4 regions of the Bradyrhizobium sp. B124 genome follow, and region 1 is predicted to be linked to each of the others. Evidence: predicted binding sites of a transcription regulator. Region 1 holds the regulator's gene; each other region holds the start of a gene.
The links. The regulator PhoB, encoded in region 1, activates phosphate uptake and scavenging genes when phosphate is short. The targets are predictions, from matches to a motif close to TGTCATNNANCTGTCAT.
Positions count from the first base shown of each region.

Region 2: AAFG13_RS25640 (DUF2794 domain-containing protein) is a predicted target of PhoB. The motif match lies at 2,944-2,960, and genes of this name have one in related genera.
Region 3: AAFG13_RS11695 (UDP-2,3-diacylglucosamine diphosphatase) is a predicted target of PhoB. The motif match lies at 2,657-2,673, and genes of this name have one in related genera.
Region 4: ugpB (sn-glycerol-3-phosphate ABC transporter substrate-binding protein UgpB) is a predicted target of PhoB. The motif match lies at 2,107-2,123, and genes of this name have one in related genera.

Region 1 covers NZ_CP152413.1:4,759,518-4,764,753, reverse strand. The annotation lists gene pstA (phosphate ABC transporter permease PstA) at 1-528, shown strand, start outside; gene pstB (phosphate ABC transporter ATP-binding protein PstB) at 525-1,343, shown strand; gene phoU (phosphate signaling complex protein PhoU) at 1,441-2,157, shown strand; gene phoB (phosphate regulon transcriptional regulator PhoB) at 2,288-2,998, shown strand; gene AAFG13_RS22775 (GcrA family cell cycle regulator) at 3,316-3,828, opposite strand; gene AAFG13_RS22770 (aspartate aminotransferase family protein) at 4,325-5,236, shown strand, end outside.
Region 2 covers NZ_CP152413.1:5,393,511-5,398,746, forward strand. The annotation lists gene AAFG13_RS25625 (FtsX-like permease family protein) at 1-731, shown strand, start outside; gene AAFG13_RS25630 (Bax inhibitor-1/YccA family protein) at 966-1,757, shown strand; gene AAFG13_RS25635 (GNAT family N-acetyltransferase) at 1,847-2,392, shown strand; gene AAFG13_RS25640 (DUF2794 domain-containing protein) at 2,509-2,880, opposite strand; gene AAFG13_RS25645 (DUF1223 domain-containing protein) at 3,523-4,284, opposite strand; gene acnA (aconitate hydratase AcnA) at 4,446-5,236, opposite strand, start outside.
Region 3 covers NZ_CP152413.1:2,406,484-2,411,719, reverse strand. The annotation lists gene AAFG13_RS11710 (cytochrome c) at 1-768, shown strand, start outside; gene AAFG13_RS11705 (Lrp/AsnC ligand binding domain-containing protein) at 1,128-1,373, opposite strand; gene thiD (bifunctional hydroxymethylpyrimidine kinase/phosphomethylpyrimidine kinase) at 1,567-2,364, shown strand; gene AAFG13_RS11695 (UDP-2,3-diacylglucosamine diphosphatase) at 2,697-3,509, shown strand; gene AAFG13_RS11690 (glycosyltransferase family 1 protein) at 3,506-4,597, shown strand; gene AAFG13_RS11685 (threonine/serine dehydratase) at 4,640-5,236, shown strand, end outside.
Region 4 covers NZ_CP152413.1:5,703,623-5,708,858, forward strand. The annotation lists gene ugpA (sn-glycerol-3-phosphate ABC transporter permease UgpA) at 1-671, opposite strand, end outside; gene ugpB (sn-glycerol-3-phosphate ABC transporter substrate-binding protein UgpB) at 734-2,050, opposite strand; gene AAFG13_RS27190 (CaiB/BaiF CoA-transferase family protein) at 2,463-3,668, opposite strand; gene AAFG13_RS27195 (organic hydroperoxide resistance protein) at 3,890-4,315, opposite strand; gene AAFG13_RS27200 (MarR family transcriptional regulator) at 4,488-4,949, shown strand.

The DNA.
Region 1 (5,236 bases):
CGCTTCATCAACGACATCCTGCTCAGCGCGCCTTCGATCATCATCGGCCTGTTCATCTATGGCGCAGTGGTGGTGCCGATGCGCGGCTTCTCGGCGATCGCAGGCAGTCTCGCGCTCGCCGTGATCGTGATCCCGGTCGTACTGCGCACCACCGAGGACATGCTGCTGCTGGTGCCCAATCCGCTGCGCGAGGCGGCCTCCGCGCTCGGCCTGCCGCGTTCGCTGGTGATCAAGCGGATCGCTTATCGTGCTGCGCGTAGCGGCTTGATCACCGGCGTGCTGCTGGCGACCGCCCGTGTCGCCGGTGAAACCGCGCCGCTGCTGTTCACCGCGCTGTCGAACCAGTTCTTCAGCCTGGATCTGACCAAGACCATGGCCAACCTGCCGGTGACCATCAACAACTTCGTGCAGAGCCCCTACGCCTACTGGAAAGAGCTGGCGTGGAGCGGTGCGCTGCTGATCACCTTCACTGTGCTCGCGCTGAATATCGGCGCGCGTATCCTTGGTGCCGAAAGGGCCGCAAAATGACCGAGCTTTCCGTCTCAACGACTGTCGCGAGCCACGTTCCCCAGGTGCCGCTGCCGGAAGCGCCGCCGAAAGTCACGGTGCGCAACCTCAACTTCTATTACGGCGAGCACCACGCGCTGAAGAACATCAACCTGACGCTCGGCACCAACCGCGTCACGGCGTTCATCGGCCCGTCGGGCTGCGGCAAGTCGACCCTGCTGCGCATCTTCAACCGGATGTACGATCTCTATCCGGGCCAGCGCGCGGTCGGCCAGCTGATGCTGGACCAGACCAACATTCTCGATCCCAAGCTCGACCTCAATCTGCTCCGCGCGCGGGTCGGCATGGTGTTCCAGAAGCCGACGCCGTTCCCGATGACGATCTACGAGAACATCGCCTTCGGCATCCGCCTCTACGAAAAGATCTCGAAGTCCGAGATGGACGACCGGGTCGAGAAGGCGCTGCGCGGCGGCGCGCTGTGGAATGAGGTCAAGGACAAGCTGAACGCTTCCGGCCTGTCGCTCTCCGGCGGCCAGCAGCAGCGCCTGTGCATCGCGCGCACCGTGGCGGTGCGTCCCGAGGTGATCCTGTTCGACGAGCCGTGCTCGGCGCTCGATCCGATCTCGACCGCCAAGGTCGAGGAACTGATCCAGGAGCTCTCCGAAGACTACACGATCGCAATCGTCACCCACAACATGCAGCAGGCGGCGCGCGTCTCCGACAAGACCGCCTTCATGTATCTCGGTGAACTGATCGAGTTCGACGACACCAACAAGATCTTCACCTCGCCGAGCGATCGACGCACCCAGGACTACATCACCGGCCGGTTCGGCTAGCGCATGGTCCGCAAAATTGGGTACCGGTTTTCCGACCGGATCATGCGAAACTGAGGACACCAAATCGTGATCCCCGGGATCATGAGGGAGACAAGCGATGGCTTCTGAACATACCGCCAAGGCATTCGACAGCGACCTGCAGGAGTTGACCCGCCTGGTCGCCGAGATGGGCGGCCTCGTCGAGCGGATGATCACCGAGTCGGTCGACGCGCTGATCCGTCGCGACGTCGCGCTCGGCAAGCGCGTCGTCGCCGCCGACATCGAGATCGACAATCTGCAGCGCGTCATCGAAGAGCGCGCGGTGCTGACGATCGCCCGCCGCCAGCCGATGGCGATCGACCTGCGCGAAATCGTCAGCGCGATGCGCGTCGCCACCGATCTCGAGCGGATCGGCGACCTCGCCAAGAACATGGGCAAGCGCGTCGCGGCGCTGGAGAGCGATTTCCAGCCGCTGAAGCTGATCCGTGGCCTGGAGCACATGACCGACCTCGTGCTGTCGCAGGTCAAGTCGGTGCTCGACGCCTATGCCGCGCACGATCTGCCGGCGGCGATGAACGTCTGGAAGGGCGACGAGGAGGTCGATGCGATCTGCACCTCGCTGTTCCGCGAGCTGCTGACCTACATGATGGAGGATCCGCGCAACATCTCGTTCTGCATCCATCTGATGTTCTGCGCCAAGAACATCGAGCGGATCGGCGATCACGCCACCAATATCGCCGAAACCGTGTTCTACATGATCGAGGGCCAGCAGATCACCGACAAGCGCCCGAAGGGCGACATGACCAACTTTGCCACCACGGTGCCCGGTACCTAGGACATGATCCGCAGGCGCGGAGCCGGATTGTCTTCACGACAAGTCGTTTCCGCGGGGATTATGCTCAGGAAAGTAAGCGTTTCGGTTTGCGTCTGGGCAACGGATCATCACAGAGAGAGAACTTAAGCCGATGAGCGCACGCATTCTGGTAGTCGAAGACGAGGAAGCGCTGACGACACTGTTGCGCTACAACCTCGATGCGGAAGGCTACGATGTCGAGACGGTGGGGCGCGGCGACGATGCCGACACCCGCCTGAAGGAGCGCGTTCCCGACCTCGTGGTACTGGACTGGATGCTGCCGGGCCTGTCCGGCATCGAGCTGTGCCGCCGCCTGCGGGCGCGGCCCGAGACCAAGCAGCTTCCGATCATCATGCTGACCGCGCGCGGCGAGGAGAGCGAGCGCGTGCGCGGGCTTGCCACCGGCGCCGACGACTACATCGTCAAGCCGTTCTCGGTGCCGGAACTGCTGGCACGGGTGAAGGGCCTGCTGCGCCGTGCGAGCCCGGAGCGGCTTGCGACCGTGCTGACCTATGGCGACATCGAGCTCGACCGCGAAAAGCGCCGCGTGGCGCGCTCGGGACGTCCGATCGATCTCGGTCCGACCGAGTATCGGCTGCTCGAATTCTTCCTCGAGCATCCCGGCCGCGTGTTCAGCCGCGAGCAGCTGCTCGACAGCGTCTGGGGCCGCGACATCTATATCGATGAGCGTACCGTCGACGTGCATATCGGCCGCCTGCGCAAGCTGCTCAATCCGGGCCGCGAGCAGGATCCGATCCGCACCGTGCGCGGCGCCGGCTACGCGCTCGACGACCGCTTCGCGAAGGCCGAACCGCAGCCGTAAGGCTGGCCGACAATCGTAAACCACAACACGGCGTCGTCCCGGCGAACGCCGGGACCCATACGCCGCGGCCGGCGCAATCGGCAAGCGGCCAGACGACTTTCTAACAACGCCCATTCGTGGTTATGGGTCCCGGCGAACGCCGGGACGACGCCGGTGATGTGACGTAGCCCGGATGGAGCGAAGCGAAATCCAGAACTTCATTCTCCGCTTCAAACACCGCGCCGGATTACGCTTCGCTCCATCCGGGCTACGAGCCACAAAAAAATCCCCGCTTTCGCGGGGATTTGTTTTTACAGTCCAGGCAGTTTCCCGAGTGCTTACTTGATCTGTGGCTTCGCCGACGGCCGGCGGCGATCGGCGGCGGGCTGATAGGCGACGCGCGAGTGATGCGCGCAATAGGGCAGACCGGCGAGCGCCTTGCCGCCGCAGAAGAAGAATTCCGGGCTCGAGGGATCGCCGACCGGCCAATGGCAGGTGGCCTCGTTGAGCTCGAGCAGCGACAGCCGCTGGCTCATCGGCACCACGTTGTCGAAGGAGATCGGATCGGGCTCCATCTCGACCTCGAAGGCGTGCGCAAGCGCAGTGTTGCCGCGCGAGACCGGGCGCGCCACCCGCATCATGTGCTGGGCGGGGCGGGCCTTGCGCTGCCGCGGCGCGGCCGTGGAGGGGGCCTTGGCGCGGCCGGAGAGGCCGAGCCGATGCACTTTGCCGATCACGGCGTTTCGCGTCACATTGCCAAGTTCCGCCGCGATCTGGCTGGCCGAGAGGCCGGATTCCCAGAGCTTCTTCAGCTGCTCGACGCGATCGTCGGACCAGGTCAATACAGTCATCACATTCTTCCTTTCGCATGGCGCCGGCCACTCATCGGAGCGGCGCTGCGAGCCAATCTGGACAAATATCCCTGCGGCCAGAATCCCTTAGCCCTCGCCGGGCACGGTGTTGCGCCCGAACGTTTACGCGAGACACGAAGGCTACTTAGAGGGTCCAGTACTGCCGCACGAGATGTCGTACCCGACAGGCCAAACGCTACAATATGGCGTGACTCTGGCGCAAGAGTCCGCGGCCGTGCGTCCACATGTTCCCACAAAGTTAAGCATTGCTATGAGGCTTTTCCACCGCACCGGAATGCTCCGGATTGCGCCGGTTTCGCATTGCAGGAAGGCCGGCAAAGGCCGGCTCCTGGCGATTGACACTGACCGGCCGCCGCATAGAATGACCCGCACGTGCCGCCCGCAAAGGCGGCCGTTTTGTTTTCCGAAGCTGGCGGTTGCTGCGTAGGCGTCAAGGCGCGCGGCGATTGACGGCTTCAAACCGGCAGTGAACGCCATGACCAACGCCTCGTCGCATCTGCTCCCCGTCTTCGCCCGGGTCGATCTCGGCTTCGAGCGCGGCGAGGGCGCCTGGCTGATCGCAACCAATGGCGACCGCTATCTCGATTTCACCTCCGGTGTCGCGGTGAACGCGCTCGGGCATGCGCATCCGCATCTGGTCAAGGCGCTGCAGGAGCAGGCGACCAAGCTCTGGCACATGTCGAACCTGTTCAAGAGCCCGGACGGCGAGGTGCTTGCGGCGCGGCTGTGCGAGCAGAGCTTTGCCGACTTCGTGTTCTTCTGCAATTCCGGCGCGGAAGCGATGGAGGGCGTGATCAAGCTGGTCCGCCACCACCACTTCTCCAAGGGCCATCCCGAACGCTACCGCATCATCACCTTCGAAGGCGCCTTCCATGGCCGCACGCTGGGCACGCTGGCCGCGACCGGCTCGGCGAAATATCTCGAGGGCTTCGGCCCGCCGATGGACGGCTTCGACCAGGTGCCGCACGGCGACATCGAGGCGGTGAAGAAGGCGATCGGCCCGCACACGGCCGGCATCCTGATCGAGCCGGTGCAGGGCGAGGGCGGCGTGCGCTCGGCGCCGCAGGCGTTCTTCAAGGCGCTGCGCGCGCTGTGTGACGAGCATGGCCTGCTGCTCGCTTTCGATGAGGTGCAGACCGGCATGGGCCGCACCGGCGAGCTGTTCGCCTACAAGCGCACCGGCGTCACGCCGGACGTGATGTCGCTGGCGAAAGCGCTCGGCGGCGGTTTCCCGATCGGCGCGGTGCTCGCGACCGCGCAGGCTGCAGCCGGCATGGCGCCGGGCTCGCACGGCTCGACTTTCGGCGGCAATCCGCTCGCGGTCGCATCCGCCAATGCCGTGCTCGACGTCATGCTCAAGCCCGGCTTCTTCGAGCATGTGCAGAAG
Region 2 (5,236 bases), 630 kb from region 1:
ACAGCGGACCTCCGCTGGTCTCGATGGAGAAGAAGATCGCCGACGGCCTGTCCTTGAAGATCGGCGACGAGATCGTGGTCAACGTGCTTGGCCGCGATGTTCCGGCCAAGATCGCCAATCTGCGCAACATCGACTGGCAGGGCCTCGGCATCAACTTCGTGCTGGTGTTCTCGCCGAATGCCTTCAAGGGCGCTCCGCACAGCCACGTCGCGACCCTGACGGAACCCCATGCCGGCACCACCGACGATGCGCGCATCATCAAGCAGGTCGCCGACGCGTTTCCGATGGTGACCAGCGTCCGGGTCCGCGAGGCGCTTGAGACGGTCGGCACCGTCGTCAGCAATCTGGTGCTGGCGATCCGCGGCGCCAGCGCCGTGACGCTGATCTCGGCGATCCTGGTGCTGGGCGGCGCGCTCGCCGCCGGGCACCGCCACCGCGTCTATGACGCCGTGATCCTCAAGACGCTCGGCGCCACGCGGGTGCGATTGCTCGGCGCCTACGCGCTGGAGTATCTGATGATCGGTTTTGCAACCGCAATCTTCGGGGTGATCGCCGGTTCGGTCGCGGCCTGGCTGATCGTGACGCGGCTGATGACGCTGAGTTTCATCTGGCAGGCCGGCAGCGCCGCGCTGGTCGTGGTCGCCGCGCTGGTCGTCACCGTCGGATTGGGGCTGGCCGGAACGCTGCTCGCGCTGAACCAGAAGCCGGCCTCGGTGTTGCGGAATTTGTGACAATTTGTAGCGGCGGCAGCGCCGTTTTGCCTATAAATGCTAGGCTAGAGCGACATTCGGCCGCGCGTGGAAGCTTGCGTCGGATGTGTTAATTTCCCACATACCACTCGGGTCGGATAGTCGGTTTGAATGACACGCAATTAATGTTCCGCAAACCGAGCCATCTGAGATAGATTTAGAACCGGCGCCGCAAATCCCTTGCGCTCCACCGGGACCAACCACGGGAATTCGACCATGTCGGACCTAGACCGCAACTACGCTTCTCCTTTCGGCCGGGCCGCCGGGCGCATTGACGCTGCGGCCGTCGACGCCGGTCTGCGCGCCTACATGCTGCGCATCTACAACTACATGAGCATCGGCCTCGCCATCACAGGCTTGGCCGCGCTCGGTGTCTACATGGGTGCGGTGACCAGCGACCAGTCCGCCGCCGTTGCCAAGTTCGGCAACGCCTATCTGACGCAGTTCGGCTACGCGATGTTCGTGAGCCCGCTGAAGTGGCTGTTCATCCTCGCCCCTCTGGCGATGGTGTTCGTCATCTCGGCCGGCATCAACCGCCTGCAGCCTGCGACCGCCCAGCTGCTGTTCTGGGTGTTCTCGGCGCTGATGGGCCTGTCGCTGTCGTCGATCTTCCTGGTGTACACGCACACCTCGATCGTGCGCGTGTTCTTCATCACCGCGGCGACGTTCGGTGCGCTGAGCCTCTATGGCTACACCACCAAGCGTGACATGAGCGGCATGGGCTCGTTCCTGTTCATGGGCTTGATCGGCATCATCATCGCGAGCCTGGTCAACCTGTTCCTGGCGAGCTCGGCGCTGCAGTTCATCGTCTCGGTGGTCGGCGTGCTGGTGTTCGCGGGCCTCACCGCCTGGGATACCCAGCGGCTGAAGGACGACTACATCTACGGCTACGCCTCGCAGGGTGGTGTCATGGCAGAGCGTGCGGCGATCACTGGTGCGCTGTCGCTCTACCTGAACTTCATCAACCTGTTCACGCTGCTCCTGCAGCTGCTCGGCCAGCGCGACTAAGCGCATCGAGCCAAGCGATCGATCCAATCCAAGCCCCGGCCTTGCGGCCGGGGCTTTTCTTTTGCGCGGGGCAAAATACTGTCGTGCCCATGTCCAATTCCGCGGGATCCAATCCGGAAATCAGGCCGACCGCCGAGGCGGACCTGCCCTCGATCACCGCGATCTACGAGCACGCGGTGCGCTTCGGCACCGCGACCTTCGAGCTGATCCCGCCCGACCTTGCCGAAATGACCCGCCGCTACAGGGCGGTGGTCGATGGCGGCTTCCCCTATTTCGTCGCCGTGCTCGATGGCCGCGTCGCCGGCTATGCCTATGCCGGTCCCTACCGGCCGCGGCCGGCCTATCGCTTCACCGTCGAGAACTCGGTCTATCTGGACCCTGCGGTGCATCGCCGCGGCATCGGCCTCCGGCTGATGGAGCGCCTGATCGCCGAATGCGACGCGCGCGGCTTCCGGCAGATGATCGCGGTGATCGGGGACTCGGCCAATGCCGGCTCGATCGGGCTGCACCGCCGCTGCGGATTTCAGATGATCGGGACGCACCCGAATGTCGGCCTGAAATTCGGCCGCTGGCTCGACACCGTGATGATGCAGCGCGCGCTCGGCGAAGGCGCGGCGACGGTGCCGGCGGATTAGGTGGGATACGTAGCCCGGATGGAGCGCAGCGCAATCCGCGGCAAGTTCATCCGCGCTCTCGGCGGCCCCGGATTTCGCTGCGCTTTATCCGGGCTACGGCAGTGAATTTGCCGCGCCTACACCAGCGATAGCTTGCGATCGATCACGAACAGCACCCGTTCGAGTTCGTGGCCGCGGCGCAGGATCAGACCGGTCGCCGAAATTACGCTGTACATGCCCTGCTTGCGCGCCAGCCGGGGATCCTTCTCGATCCGGTAGATCGGTATTTCGGATGCGCGCCGGAACACCGAGAACACAGCGCGGTCCTTCAGGAAGTCGATCGCATAATCGCGCCACTCGCCATCGGCGACCATGCGGCCGTAGAGATTGAGAATGCGATTGAGCTCAAGTCGATTGAATGTCACGCGGTTGGGCTGAGGGGTCGCGGCGGCGGGACGCGCCGCGGCACGATTCCCACTCGGATCACTATCCTCCGAGATCAAACTCATCGAGCGCCTCCTGTCATCCCGGTGACGATCGGGTTCCGAAGGCCGGTGCCCCCACTTCGGGATCGTCACGAGAGTGACATGATTGCGCTAAGCGACGGAGCCTGCAAGGGGCCATTCGCAATGCAACCAGCCCTTAACCAAGGCCAGGCGCGACCGATTGTCCGGAAAACCGAAGAGTCACGGGAACGTTAGAGGAATCATATTGCTGCCCCACTTCCGCCCATCGCCCGCCCCGCTGCCCTGCGAAAAGAAAATCCTGCGTTGGCCCGGTCCTTTCGGTTCCGGATTCCTCAGCCCCCAGCCCCCCGGGGCCGTCGGGATCGGGCCTGTTCGCAGGGGAATCAAATCCCAACACACTGGGCCAACGAAAGTTGGTCCTTTTTGTTTTTGGGGCCCTGCTCGATTACGCGCGATCAAGACGCGCAACGCCCCGGCGCTTCCCTCTCAGCAGATCACTGGATGCACGCTGCCGCCGCACGGAGCCGCACGACTACATGCGTGCGGCCAATGACGCGACTAGCAGAAGCCAGCGCCGCCCAGCGTTAGAGCGTTTTCGAGTGAAGTGGACACCGGTTCGCGCGAAGAAAACGCGTCAAACAAGAATCTAGAGCTTCGGTTCTGATCAATCAGAACCGAAAGGCTCTAGTGAAGCGAGGTGAATGCGGCGCCCAGCATCGGGCCCGGCTTGTCGCGATTGCCGTCCTGGACGTAGACGGCCGCAGCATCGACGCCATCGCGCGTGATGTTCTCAAGCGGCACGGTCCAGCTCCCGGACGAGCCGTTCCAGTCGCCGACCTTCAGGAGATTGCGCACCACATTATGATAGGTGATCTCGCGGCCGCGGTTCTCGCCGCGCGCGATCGAGATCGGCACCGACTTCGAGATCGAGCAGATCCAGACTTCGCCGCGCGACACCGCGGGCGATTTCGATGCGGCCACCGACACGTTGATCTGTTTGCCGGTCAGCGTCATCGTCACCGGCACCGACATCACGCTGCCGCTCTTCTCGGTGTCCTTGATGGCGTCCTCGATGCTGGCGCGGTCGCTGCCGATCACATGAGCGGAGCCGTTGATCACGGCCTGCGGCGTGTAGACGTCGCGGTCGCCGCGCATATGCGAATAGGCTTTCTGGCGCGCGCTGAAACGTGAATCGGCCAGCGTGTCCTTCCAGCCGAGATAATCCCAATAGTCGATCGGCATACTCAGCGCGATGACGTTGGGGTCCTTGGCGAGGTCACCGATGATCTTGTCCGCGGGAGGACAGGACGAGCATCCCTGCGAGGTGAAGAGTTCGACGACAGCACGCGGGTCGGCGTGAGCGGGGCGGATGATTGCGACGATCGCGCAGAAACCGAGAGCGCTGGACCATCGCGAGATAGAACTATAGGCCATCATCGCTGTCATACTGCGAACCAGTCGTGATGATTTCTATCCGTAATTGTACGGAGCATGAAGCTGTCCCTTGAACTTGCGTGCCCCAGAACGCCAGAAGGCGGCCTTGTCATAGGCCGCCTTCTTTTTAGCCGCTACTCACTAAGCAGTGAGGCACCGATCACAAATCCTCGCTAGGCCGCGAGTTTGCGCAGCACGTAATGCAGGATGCCGCCGTTGCGATAGTAGTCGAGCTCGTCCAGCGTATCGATGCGGCAGAGCAGCGGGACATCCCGCTTGCCGCCGTCGGCGGAGACGATTTCGGCCGTCAGCGTCTGGCGTGGCTTCAAATCGCCCTGCAGCCCGCGGATCGTGACCTTCTCGTCGCCCTTGAGGCCGAGCGAGGACCACGACGTGCCGTCCTGGAAGGTGAGCGGAAGCACGCCCATGCCGACCAGGTTGGAGCGATGGATGCGCTCGAAGCTCTGGCAGATCACCGCGCGCACGCCGAGCAGGCGGGTGCCCTTCGCGGCCCAGTCGCGCGACGAGCCGTTGCCGTATTCGGCGCCGGCGAACACCACCAGCGGCACGTTCTCCTGCTGGTACTTCATCGCGGCGTCGTAGATCGACATCTGCGCGCCGTCGGGCCAGTGCTTGGTCAGACCGCCTTCCGGAATATTGCCGTCGGCGCCCTTCAGCATGAAGTTCTTGATGCGGATGTTGGCGAAGGTGCCGCGCATCATCACTTCATGGTTGCCGCGCCGCGTGCCGTACTGGTTGAAGTCGGCGGGGCGCACCTGGTGCTCGCTGAGGAACTTGCCGGCGGGCGAGGTCAGCTTGATCGAGCCGGCCGGCGAGATGTGGTCGGTGGTGATCTTGTCGCCGAACATCGCAAGGATGCGCGCGTCGACCACGTCGACGATCGGCTCCGGCTGCTTCTTCATGCCTTCGAAGTAGGGCGGGTTCTGCACATAGGTCGAGCTCA
Region 3 (5,236 bases), 2.4 Mb from region 1:
TCCTGCCATGCGGTGCCGAAGCAGGACGATCGCACCAGGCTCGGCGGCGGCCTCGCGATACCGTCGCCGTTCGGTACCTTCTATGCGCCGAACATCTCGCCCGACCCGAACGACGGCATCGGCCGCTGGAGCGAGGCTGATTTCGTCACCGCGGTCATGAAGGGCACCTCGCCGTCGGGGACGCACTATTTTCCGGCGTTTCCCTACACATCCTATCAGCACGCCAGGCTCAATGACGTGCGCGACCTGTTCGCCTATCTGAGGACCTTGCCGCCGGTCGCCGGCAAGGTGCGCGACCACGATCTGCCGTTTCCCTTCAACATCCGGCGCAATGTCGGTGTCTGGAAATTCCTGTTCATGGACGGCAAGCCGTTCGTCGCGGATGCGAGCCGCTCGGCGCATTGGTATCGCGGCGCCTATCTCGTCAACAGCTTCGGCCATTGCGCCGAGTGTCACAGCCCGCGCAATTTGCTCGGCGGCATCATCACTTCGCAGCGCTTCGCCGGTGGCCCGAATCCCGAAGGCGAAGGCTGGGTGCCCAACATCACGCCGCGGGGGATCGCCGACTGGAGCGCGAAGGATATCGCCTATTTCCTCGAGAGCGGACAGACGCCGGACGGCGACAGCGCCGGCGGATCGATGGTGCGCGTGATCCGCAACACCTCGCAGCTCTCGCCGACCGATCGCGACGCGATCGCCGAATACATCAAGTCGCTGCCGCCGGTCGAGGGACCGCCGAAGCCGGTGAAGAAGGAGAAGGAGTCGTAGTCCTGCGCCTCGGCTCCTCATGGTGAGGAGCATGGAGCGTGCGTCTCGAACCATGAGGCCCAGGTCTATGGCCTGCATCCTTCGAGACGCCCGCCATGCGGGCTCCTCCAGCGACAAAGGCGAAACCTTTGCGCGGGGATGACGGGTGATTGCTCAGCTTGCTCAGTGTCATCACCCGCGCATGCGGGTGATCCAGTATTCCAGAGAGCGCAGTGCTAGAGCCGAGAGGCTGCGGTGTACTGGATCGCCCGGTCCATGTGCGCAATTGCGCACAGCCGGGCGATGACAGCGGTGGACGAGGATATAGCCTCACATCCTCTCAGGTTGAGGAGTTTACAGCACGCTTGTGTTGGGGCGTCCTACTTCGCGCCGAACGCCTTGAAGGTGATGATGGTGAGGGTGTCCTGGATGCCCGGGATCACCTGAACCTTCTCGTTGATGAAATGGCCGATGTCGGTGTCGTGGTCGACGTAGAACTTGACCAGCAGATCGTAATTGCCCGCGGTGGAATAGATCTCGGACGCAATCTCGGCTTCCGCCAGCGCGTTGGCGACGGTGTAGGACTGGCCGAGCTTGCATTTGATCTGGACGAAGAAAGGAACCATCAAAGTCGTCTCCGGGGATTTCCGCGACTATAGGCCAAAAACCGGCCGCCAAGGCAAGGGGGCAAGGCAACGGGGCAACAAGGCCAACTCGCGGTAAAGTCAGCCGAACTTGCTGCCGATGGGCGGCCGGGCTAGGACAGGCCATGAGCTTGTTCGTCATGATCTCATTCGTCCCAACCGCCGGTACCGCGCAATGACGCCGGTTGCGCTCACTATTGCCGGTTCGGATTCCTCGGGCGGGGCGGGCATCCAGGCCGACCTCAAGAGCTTTGCCGCGTTCGGGGTGTACGGCGCCTCCGCGATCACGGCGTTGACGGCGCAGAACACCACGGGGGTCAGCGGCATCCATCCGGTGCCCGCTTCGTTCGTCACGGCGCAGATCGATGCGGTGTTCTCCGACCTCGAAATCGGCGCGGTCAAGATCGGCATGGTGGCGCAGGTCGAGACCATCGCGGCGATTGCCGACGGGCTGAAGCGCTGGGCGCCGCGGCATGTCGTGCTGGATCCGGTGATGGTCGCAACCTCGGGCGATCGGCTGCTGGCGGCCGAGGCGGTCGATGCGCTGAAGACCATGCTATTTCCGCTGGCCTCGCTGATCACGCCGAACCTGCCGGAAGCGGCGGCGCTGCTGAACGAGCCGGTCGCCTCGAACGAGGCCGACGTCGAGCGACAGGGCAGGCAATTGCTGGCGATGGGATGTCGCGCGGTGCTGGTCAAGGGCGGCCATGGGCACGGCGCGGAGAGCATCGACTATCTGATCGATGGCGAGCAAAGCATCGCGCTCGCGGCGCCGCGCATCGCAACCGCCAACACGCACGGCACTGGCTGCTCGCTGTCATCGGCGATCGCCGCCGGACTGGCGAAAGGCGAGGCGATGGAGACCGCCGTGCGCAACGGCAAGGCCTGGATCACGGATGCGATCGCCGCCGCCGATCGCTTCGCCGTCGGCCACGGCCACGGGCCGGTGCACCACTTCCACAAATATTACTGACGCTCTTGTAGCCCGGCTGAAGTTTGTAGCCCGGATGAAGCGCAGCGAAATCCGGGAACAGATCATCCGCGGACGCAAGACCCCGGATTACGCTGCGCTTCATCCGGGCTACCCATCCATCGCCTCTTTGAATGCGCATTGTTCCCCCCGCGATATGCAGGCAACACAACGCCTGTTCCGCACAGCCGCGTCCATCCATGTCGCCAGATTGTCGCACGCCGCTGTTATCCGCACTGGAGGGGCGTGCTGCTGATTCTCGTTAACTGTTAGTGAGGCCTTGGGTCGCGGGGATCGTCATCGCCTTGTCACAGGAATCTGTTAGGTGCACAGGCATGGGAAGTGACTCCTTGAGTGAAGAAAGCCCCGAGCGGCGCTTTCGCACTTTGTTTATCTCCGATGTTCATCTCGGAGCCCGCGGTTCGCAAGCCGACCGCCTGCTGGACTTCCTCCGCTCCCACGATGCCGACACGATCTACCTCGTTGGTGATATCGTCGACGGCTGGGCGCTGAAGTCGAACTGGTACTGGCCGCAGACCCACAACGATTTCGTGCAGAAGATGCTGCGCAAGGCGCGCAAGGGCGCCAAGGTGATCTACGTCCCGGGCAACCACGACGAGTTCCTGCGCAAATATTACGGCACGCATTTCGGCGGCATCGACGTGGTGGAGAATACCGTTCACACTGGCGCCGACGGCAAGCGCTACCTCGTGATCCACGGCGACATCTTCGATCTCGTGGTGCAGAATGCGCGCTGGCTCGCCCATCTCGGCGACAAGGCCTACGACTTAGCGATCCAGATGAATCGCTTCGTCAACTTCTTCCGCAAGATGTTCGGCGTTCCCTACTGGTCGCTGTCGCAATGGGCCAAGCTGAAGGTCAAGAAGGCCGTGAACTATATCGGCGCGTTCGAGGCGACGCTGGCCGGCGAGGCGCGGCGTCATGGCTGTGACGGCGTGATCTGCGGCCACATCCACTACGCGACGATCCATGACGAGCACGGCATCCGCTACATGAATTGCGGCGACTGGGTGGAGAGCTGCACGGCGCTCGCCGAGCACGAGGACGGCCATTTCGAGATCATCACCTGGACCGACCCGGTGCGCCGGATCGCGCCAGTTCCGCGAGTGACGGCACGCGCTGCATGACGCATATCCTGGTCGCGACCGATGCGTGGCATCCCCAGGTCAACGGGGTTGTCCGCACGCTGACCATGATGGCACAGGCGGCGAAATCGCTCGGCGTCGAGGTGAGCTTCCTGACGCCGGACGAGTTCCGCACCTTCGCGATGCCGAGCTATCGCGATCTCCGGCTGGCGCTGCCCTATCAGGCCAAGGTCGCAAGCCTGATCGAGGCTGCCAGGCCCGACAGCATCCATATCGCGACCGAAGGCCCGATCGGGCTGTCGGTTCGCCGCTATTGCCGCAAGCACGGCCTGCCGTTCACGACGAGCTTCCACACCCGCTTTCCCGAATACGTCTCGGCACGCACGCCCGTTCCGGAAGCCTGGGTGTGGCGCGCGCTGCGCTGGTTCCACAAGCCGAGCCGGGCGGTGATGGCGGCAACCCCGGCGCTGGCCGCCGAACTGCGCCAGCGCGGCTTCCGCAACGTGGTGCTGTGGTCGCGCGGCGTCGATACCGCGCTGTTCCACCCGCGCGATGTCGATCTCTGCCTGCCGCAGCCGGTCTATCTCAGCGTCGGCCGGGTGGCGGTGGAGAAGAACCTCGAGGCGTTCCTCGATCTCGATCTGCCCGGCACCAAGGTGGTGGTCGGCGACGGCCCGGCGCGGGCGGCGCTGGAGCGGAAATATCCGGAAGCCCTCTTCCTCGGCGCCCGCCATGGGGAAGAATTGGCCGAAATCTATGCCGCGGCCGATGTGTTCGTTTTCCCCAGCCGCACCGATACGTTCGGTTTGGTGCTGCTTGAAGCGTTGGCCAGCGGCCTGCCGGTTGCCGCTTTTCCGGTCACCGGTCCCCGCGACGTGATCGGCGCGGCGCCGGTCGGGGTGCTCGACGAGGATCTGCGCCACGCCTGTCTGGAGGCGCTCAGCATCCCGCGGCAGGCCTGCGTCGATTTCGCCGCGCTCCACACCTGGCAGGCGTCGGCCCGGGTGTTCATCGACCGCTGCATGAACGTCCGCCCCGTGGCGCCCGACGGCGAGGGCGAGGCGCTCGAATTCGGCGCCGAAGAGCACCATTTCGCGGCCTTGCCGGCGCCTCAGCCAAACTCACGCTAAAGCGTCTTGCCGGGTTACCCGCCGCCGCGATACAAATCGTGGATGACGGACATCACTCTCAATCCACCCGTCGCTGCCGCGGACATCGATGCCGCTGCAAGGGTGGTCGCGCCGTTCGCGGTGCGCACGCCGCTCCTGACTTTCCCCGTTCTCAACGAACGCGTCGGCACCCAGGTCTTCCTCAAGCCCGAGATGCTGCAACGGACCGGATCGTTCAAGTTCCGCGGCGCCTTCAACAAGCTCGCCTCGATTCCGCAGGACAAGCGGAGCGGGGGCGTCGTCGCGTTCTCCTCGGGCAACCACGCCCAGGGCGTCGCCGCGGCGGCAAAGATCCTCAACATGCAGGCGACCATCGTGATGCCTGCGGACTCGCCGATCACCAAGCGTGAGCGGACCAAGTCCTACGGCGCCGAGGTCGTGCTGTACGATCGCGATCGCGACGACCGCGAGGCGATCGCCAATGGCATCGCCAGCAAGCGTGGTGCGACATTGGTGCGCCCCTATGACGATCCCTTCGTGATCGCAGGCCAGGGTACTGCGGGCCGCGAGATCGCCGAGGACATGGCCGCGCTCGGGCTTGTGCCCGACATCGTGGTCGCGCCGGCTTCGGGCGGCGGGTTGATCGCAGGTGTCGCCACC
Region 4 (5,236 bases), 940 kb from region 1:
TATACGATGTTGATCACCAGCAGGAAGAAGATGGTCGGCGACAGCAGCGGGAAGATCACGGTCCAGAACCGCCGCATCGGGCGGGCGCCGTCGATCGCGGCGGCCTCGATCACGCTCTTCGGGATGCTCTGCAGCCCGGCGAGGAAGAACAGGAAATTGTAGGAGATCTGCTTCCAGGCCGCGGCGAGGATGATCAGGGCTGCGGCCTGGTCGCCGTCGAGCAGCGGATTCCAGTCAACGCCCATGGCGCGCAGATAGCGCGACAGCACACCGAGCGAGGGGTGCAGCATGAACACCCAGAGCACGCCGACCACCGGCGGGGCGACGGCGTACGGCCAGATCAGCAGCGTGCGGTACAGCGTCGAGCCGCGCAGCGGCTTGTCGGCCATCACCGCGAGCAGCAGCGCGAACGACAACGAGGACACCGCGATCGCAAGCGAGAACGCGAAGGTTCGGACGATGGCGGCGAAATAGGCCGGGTCCTTGAACAATTCGAGATAGTTCTCGAACCACACGAAGGTGGTCGAAAGGCCGAAGGCGTCCTGCAGCAGGAAGGATTGGATCACCGCCTGCGCGGCCGGCCAGTAGAAAAAGATCAGGACGATTGCGAGTTGCGGGGCAACCAGCGCGTAAGGCAACAGCTTTGACTGGAAAATCGCTTGCTTTTGCATGATCTCGGCAAAATGGCAGGCCGCGTTTGCGGCCTGCCGGTTGATGGTCTCAAGACATCATGTCAGTGGACGGCGGTCTTTTCAAACTGCCGCAGCATCTGGTTGCCACGTTCGACGGCCGAGTCCAGCGCCTGCTTGGCGGTCTTCTTGCCGGCCAGCGCCTGCTCGATCTCTTCCGACCACATGTCCCGCAGCTGCACCATGTTGCCGAGGCGCAGACCGCGGGAATTCTCGGTCGGCTCCTTGTTGGTGAGCTCGAGCAGCGGGGTCTCGAGATAGGGCTGGTCCTTGTAGAAGCCCTCTTCCTTGGCCTTGGCGTAGGCTGCCTTCGTGATCGGCAGATAGCCCGAGGCCTTGTGGATCCAGATCTGGCGATCGGTGTCGGAGAGGAAGGTCAGGAACTTGGCCACGCCCTTGTATTCTTCGGCCGACTTGCCGCCCATCACCCACAGCGAGGCGCCGCCGATGATCGAGTTCTGCGGCGCGCCCTTGACGTCGGGATAATACGGCATCGGCGCGGCGGTGAAGTTGAACTTGGCCTGCGCCTTGACGTTGCCGAAGAAGGCCGACGAGGTCAGGTAGATCGGGCACTCGCCCGCGGTGAAGCGGCCTTCGCCGGTGTTGGTGCGGCCGGCATAGTCGTAGGTCTTGTCCTTTTGCAGCTCGACCAGGTTCTCGAGATGCTTGACCTGCAGCGGACCGTTGAATTCGAGCACGGTGTCGAAGCCGTCGAGGCCGTTGGCCTTGCTGGCGAGCGGCACGTTGTGCCAGGCCGAGAGCTGCTCGAGATTGACCCAGGTGACCCACGAGCCGGAGAAGCCGCAGGTGGTGTAGCCGGCCGCCTTCAGCTTCTTGGCGTCCTCGAACACTTGCGGCCAGGTCTTCGGAATCTCCGCGATGTTGGCCTTCTTCAGCGCATCGAGATTGACCCACATCACGGTCGACGACGAGTTGAAGGGGAACGACAGCATCTCGCCCTTTGAGGTCGAGTAATAGCCGGTGATCGCGGGCAGATAGACGCTCGGATCGAACTTCTCGCCGGCGTCGGCCATCAGCTTGTAGACCGGTTTGACGGCGCCGGTGGCGGCCATCATCGTTGCGGTGCCGACCTCGAACACCTGCATGATGTGCGGCGCGTTGCCGGCGCGGAACGCAGCGATGCCGGCGTTCATGGTGTCGGCGTAGCCGCCCTTGTAGGTCGGGATCACCTTGTAGTCGGACTGCGAGGCGTTGAAATCGTTGGCCAGCTTGACGATGACGTCGTTGTTGGCGCCGGTCATCGCGTGCCACCACTGAATCTCCGTCACTGCAAACGCAGGCGACGCGAATACAAGCGTGGCAGCAGCTGCCGCAGCAGCGCCGAGTCGTCTGAAAATCATCAAAAGCCCCTCCCGGTTGGAACGTCATCTTTCGTTGCGCGCGTTAACAGCGCCGGATGACGTTCAAATGACCGTATAAACGAAAGCCATGGTACGGGGGAAGCCGAAGCAAAGGGAAGCGCTAAAAAAGGCGGAGAACGCAGCCGCGTGCGTGCGGTGCAACGCCGGACGCGACGTTGCACCGCAGGGGCTGACGGTTCTCGAAGACACGGACTCCGCATCACCTCGCCCCGCGTGCGGGGAGAGGTCGGAACGCATCGTTAGATGCGTTCCGGGTGAGGGGGATTCTCCGCAAACGCCGCTACTGTCGTATGCGCGGAGACAGCCCCTCACCCCAACCCTCTTCCCGTAAGAACGGGGCGAGGGAGTGCACCGCCATCGCGGTCGCTATTCGACGTGATCTCCTGACGCGTCAGCGCTGGCGCTGGGGACCGCAGACCACGCCCTTGTCGACCAGGCCGTTGATCTCGTCCTTGGAGTAGCCGAACTCGCCGAGCACTTCCGCAGCGTGCTGGCTGAACTTCGGTGGCGTGCGGCGCAGGCTCGGCTTGGTGCGTTCGAGGCGGATCGGCGAGGCGACGCCCCTGTACCAATCCTTCTCGATGACGTCGCCGCGATGGATCGTGTGCGGGTTAGTCAGCGCCTGGTCGATCTTCTGCACCGGGCCGGCCGGCAAGCCGGCGGCGAGCAGCCGGTTGCACAGCGGTTCGGCCTCGTGCTGGCTGAACACCGCGGCAAGCTCGGCCCGCAGCGCATCGCGGTTGGCGATGCGGTCCTTGTTGCGGGCAAAGCGCGGATCGGTGCCGAGCTCGGGCTTGCCGATCTCCTTGGCGAGCTTGCGGAAGGTGCCGTCATTGCCGACGCCGATGAAGATGTTGTCGGTCTTGGTCGGGAAGATCGCGTAAGGCACGAGGTTGGGATGCTCGTTGCCGGTGAGCGATGGCGGCTTGCCATGCATGAAATAGTTCGCGGTGTGCGGATGCATGATCGCAAGCCCGGTCTCGTACAGCGTGGTCTCGATGAACTGGCCGAGCCCCGAGCGCTGCCGCTCCGACAGCGCCATCAGGATGCCGATCGCCGCATAGAGCCCGGTCGTGATGTCGACCAGCGGCACACCGATGCGCATCGGGCCGCTCTCGGGCGAACCGGTCGCCGCGATCATGCCGGTCATCGCCTGGATGATCGCGTCATAGCCGGGATTGCCGCCGCGCGGGCCGTCGGCGCCGAAGCCGGAGATCCGGCAATGCACGAGGCGCGGAAATTTCGCGCGCAGCACGTCGTTGCCGATGCCCCATTTGTCGAGCGTGCCCGGCTTGAAGTTCTCGATCAGCACGTCGGCGGTTTCGAGCATCTTCATCAGCACCGCGCGTCCACCCTCGGAGGCGAGGTCGAGGCCGATCGAGCGCTTGTTGCGGTTGATGCCGACGAAATAGGCCGCGTCTTCCTCATGGAAGGGAGGGCCCCAGTCGCGCACCTCGTCGCCGGCGGGCGGCTCGACCTTGATCACGTCGGCGCCGTGGTCGGCAAGGATCTGGGTGCAATACGGGCCGCCGAGCACGCGCGTCAGATCGATCACGCGCAGTCCGGTCATCGCGCCCGTAGCCGCTGGGGTATTCATGGAAACAACCTTCGCTCAGTTGGGACTAGAAGACGAGGTCCCAGAGCTAACGGTCTTCAGGCGAGGCAGCAATGCTTCCGTCGGCGCAGGCCCATGCAGCAGGCGGCGCGTGCGTTCGCCAAGCGAACTGAAAAGAGCGAACTGGCATCCGCAATGCAATGCTCTCTTGAAATGCAATAGTCCGCCACGCGGGACGTGGCGGACTATCGGCAGTCGGTGAACTAGACGACGCTCAGCTTGACGTCGACATTGCCGCGGGTCGCGTTGGAATAGGGGCACACATGGTGGGCCTTCTCGACCAGCGCTTCGGCATCAGCGCGGGAGAGGCCGGGCAGCGAGACGGCGAGATCGACGGCAAGGCCGAAGCCGCCTTCCGAACGCGGGCCGATGCCGACCGTCGAGGTCACCGAGGCGTCGGCGGGAACCTTGGGGCCGCCCTGGGAGGCCACGAACTTCATGGCGCCGATGAAGCAGGCGGCATAGCCGGCTGCGAACAGCTGCTCCGGATTGTTGCCGGCGCCACCCCCGCCACCGAGCTCCTTCGGGGTCGTGAGCTTGACGTCGAGTGCGCCGTCGAGCGTTGCTGCATGGCCGTCGCGGCCGCCGGTTGCCTTGGCGCTGGTCTTGTAGAGCACGTTCACAGACATTGTGGTCTCCCTTGGGTTTGGACTTCAGTTCGAATTCGATGTGACATGTGTTGCATCCAATTAGATTGTGCGCAATATAAATTATGCGGCCTCACATTTAATTGTTCGCAATTGAATCCGCGGTCCTGTGAGCCCAGAATGACCCGGAAACGAGATGGATTCGATGGGAATCATGGTCAGGAAACAGACGGCGGCGGATCAGGCGCTGCGGCTCGATAACCAGATCTGCTTTGCGGTCTATTCGACCGCGCACGCCTTCAACCGCGTCTACAAGCCGCTGCTCGACCGGCTCGGGCTGACCTATCCGCAGTATCTCGTGATGCTGGCGCTGTGGGAGCGCGACAACGTGCCGGTGAAGGACCTCGGCGAGCGGCTGTTCCTGGATTCCGGCACGCTGACGCCGCTGCTGAAACGGCTGGAAGCGGCGGAACTGATCAGGCGAACCCGCAGCACCGAAGACGAGCGGGTGGTGCTGATCGCGCTGACGCCGCAGGGCCACGCGCTGCGTGAAAAGGCCAAGGCCGTTCCGCAGTCGATCCTCGCGGCCTCGGACTGTACGGTTGGCGAGTTGATGGCGATGAAGAACGAGATCGTCGCGCTGCGCGACCGGCTCAATGCGGTGCTGGGGGAGTAGCGGCCGCGAAACGGGGCGCGCTTGTTAGGGCTGCGCCGGCACTCTGCAAGTCGCGCACTGGAAATCACTGCCGCGCTCGTCGTGACGAATCTCGAAGCCCTCCGGGACCAGTTCGATCCGATTTCGGAAGGGCGTGATCTCCGAAAGCCGGGCATGGCCCGTGCGCTGGCACCTCGGGCACCGCAAGAATTCGGTCCAGCTGGAATCGCGCATGGCTTGGCGTCCGTTGGCACCGGAGAAGATAGCAACCAATGGACGCTCGAGCTTTGTTCTGGATCAAAAATGCG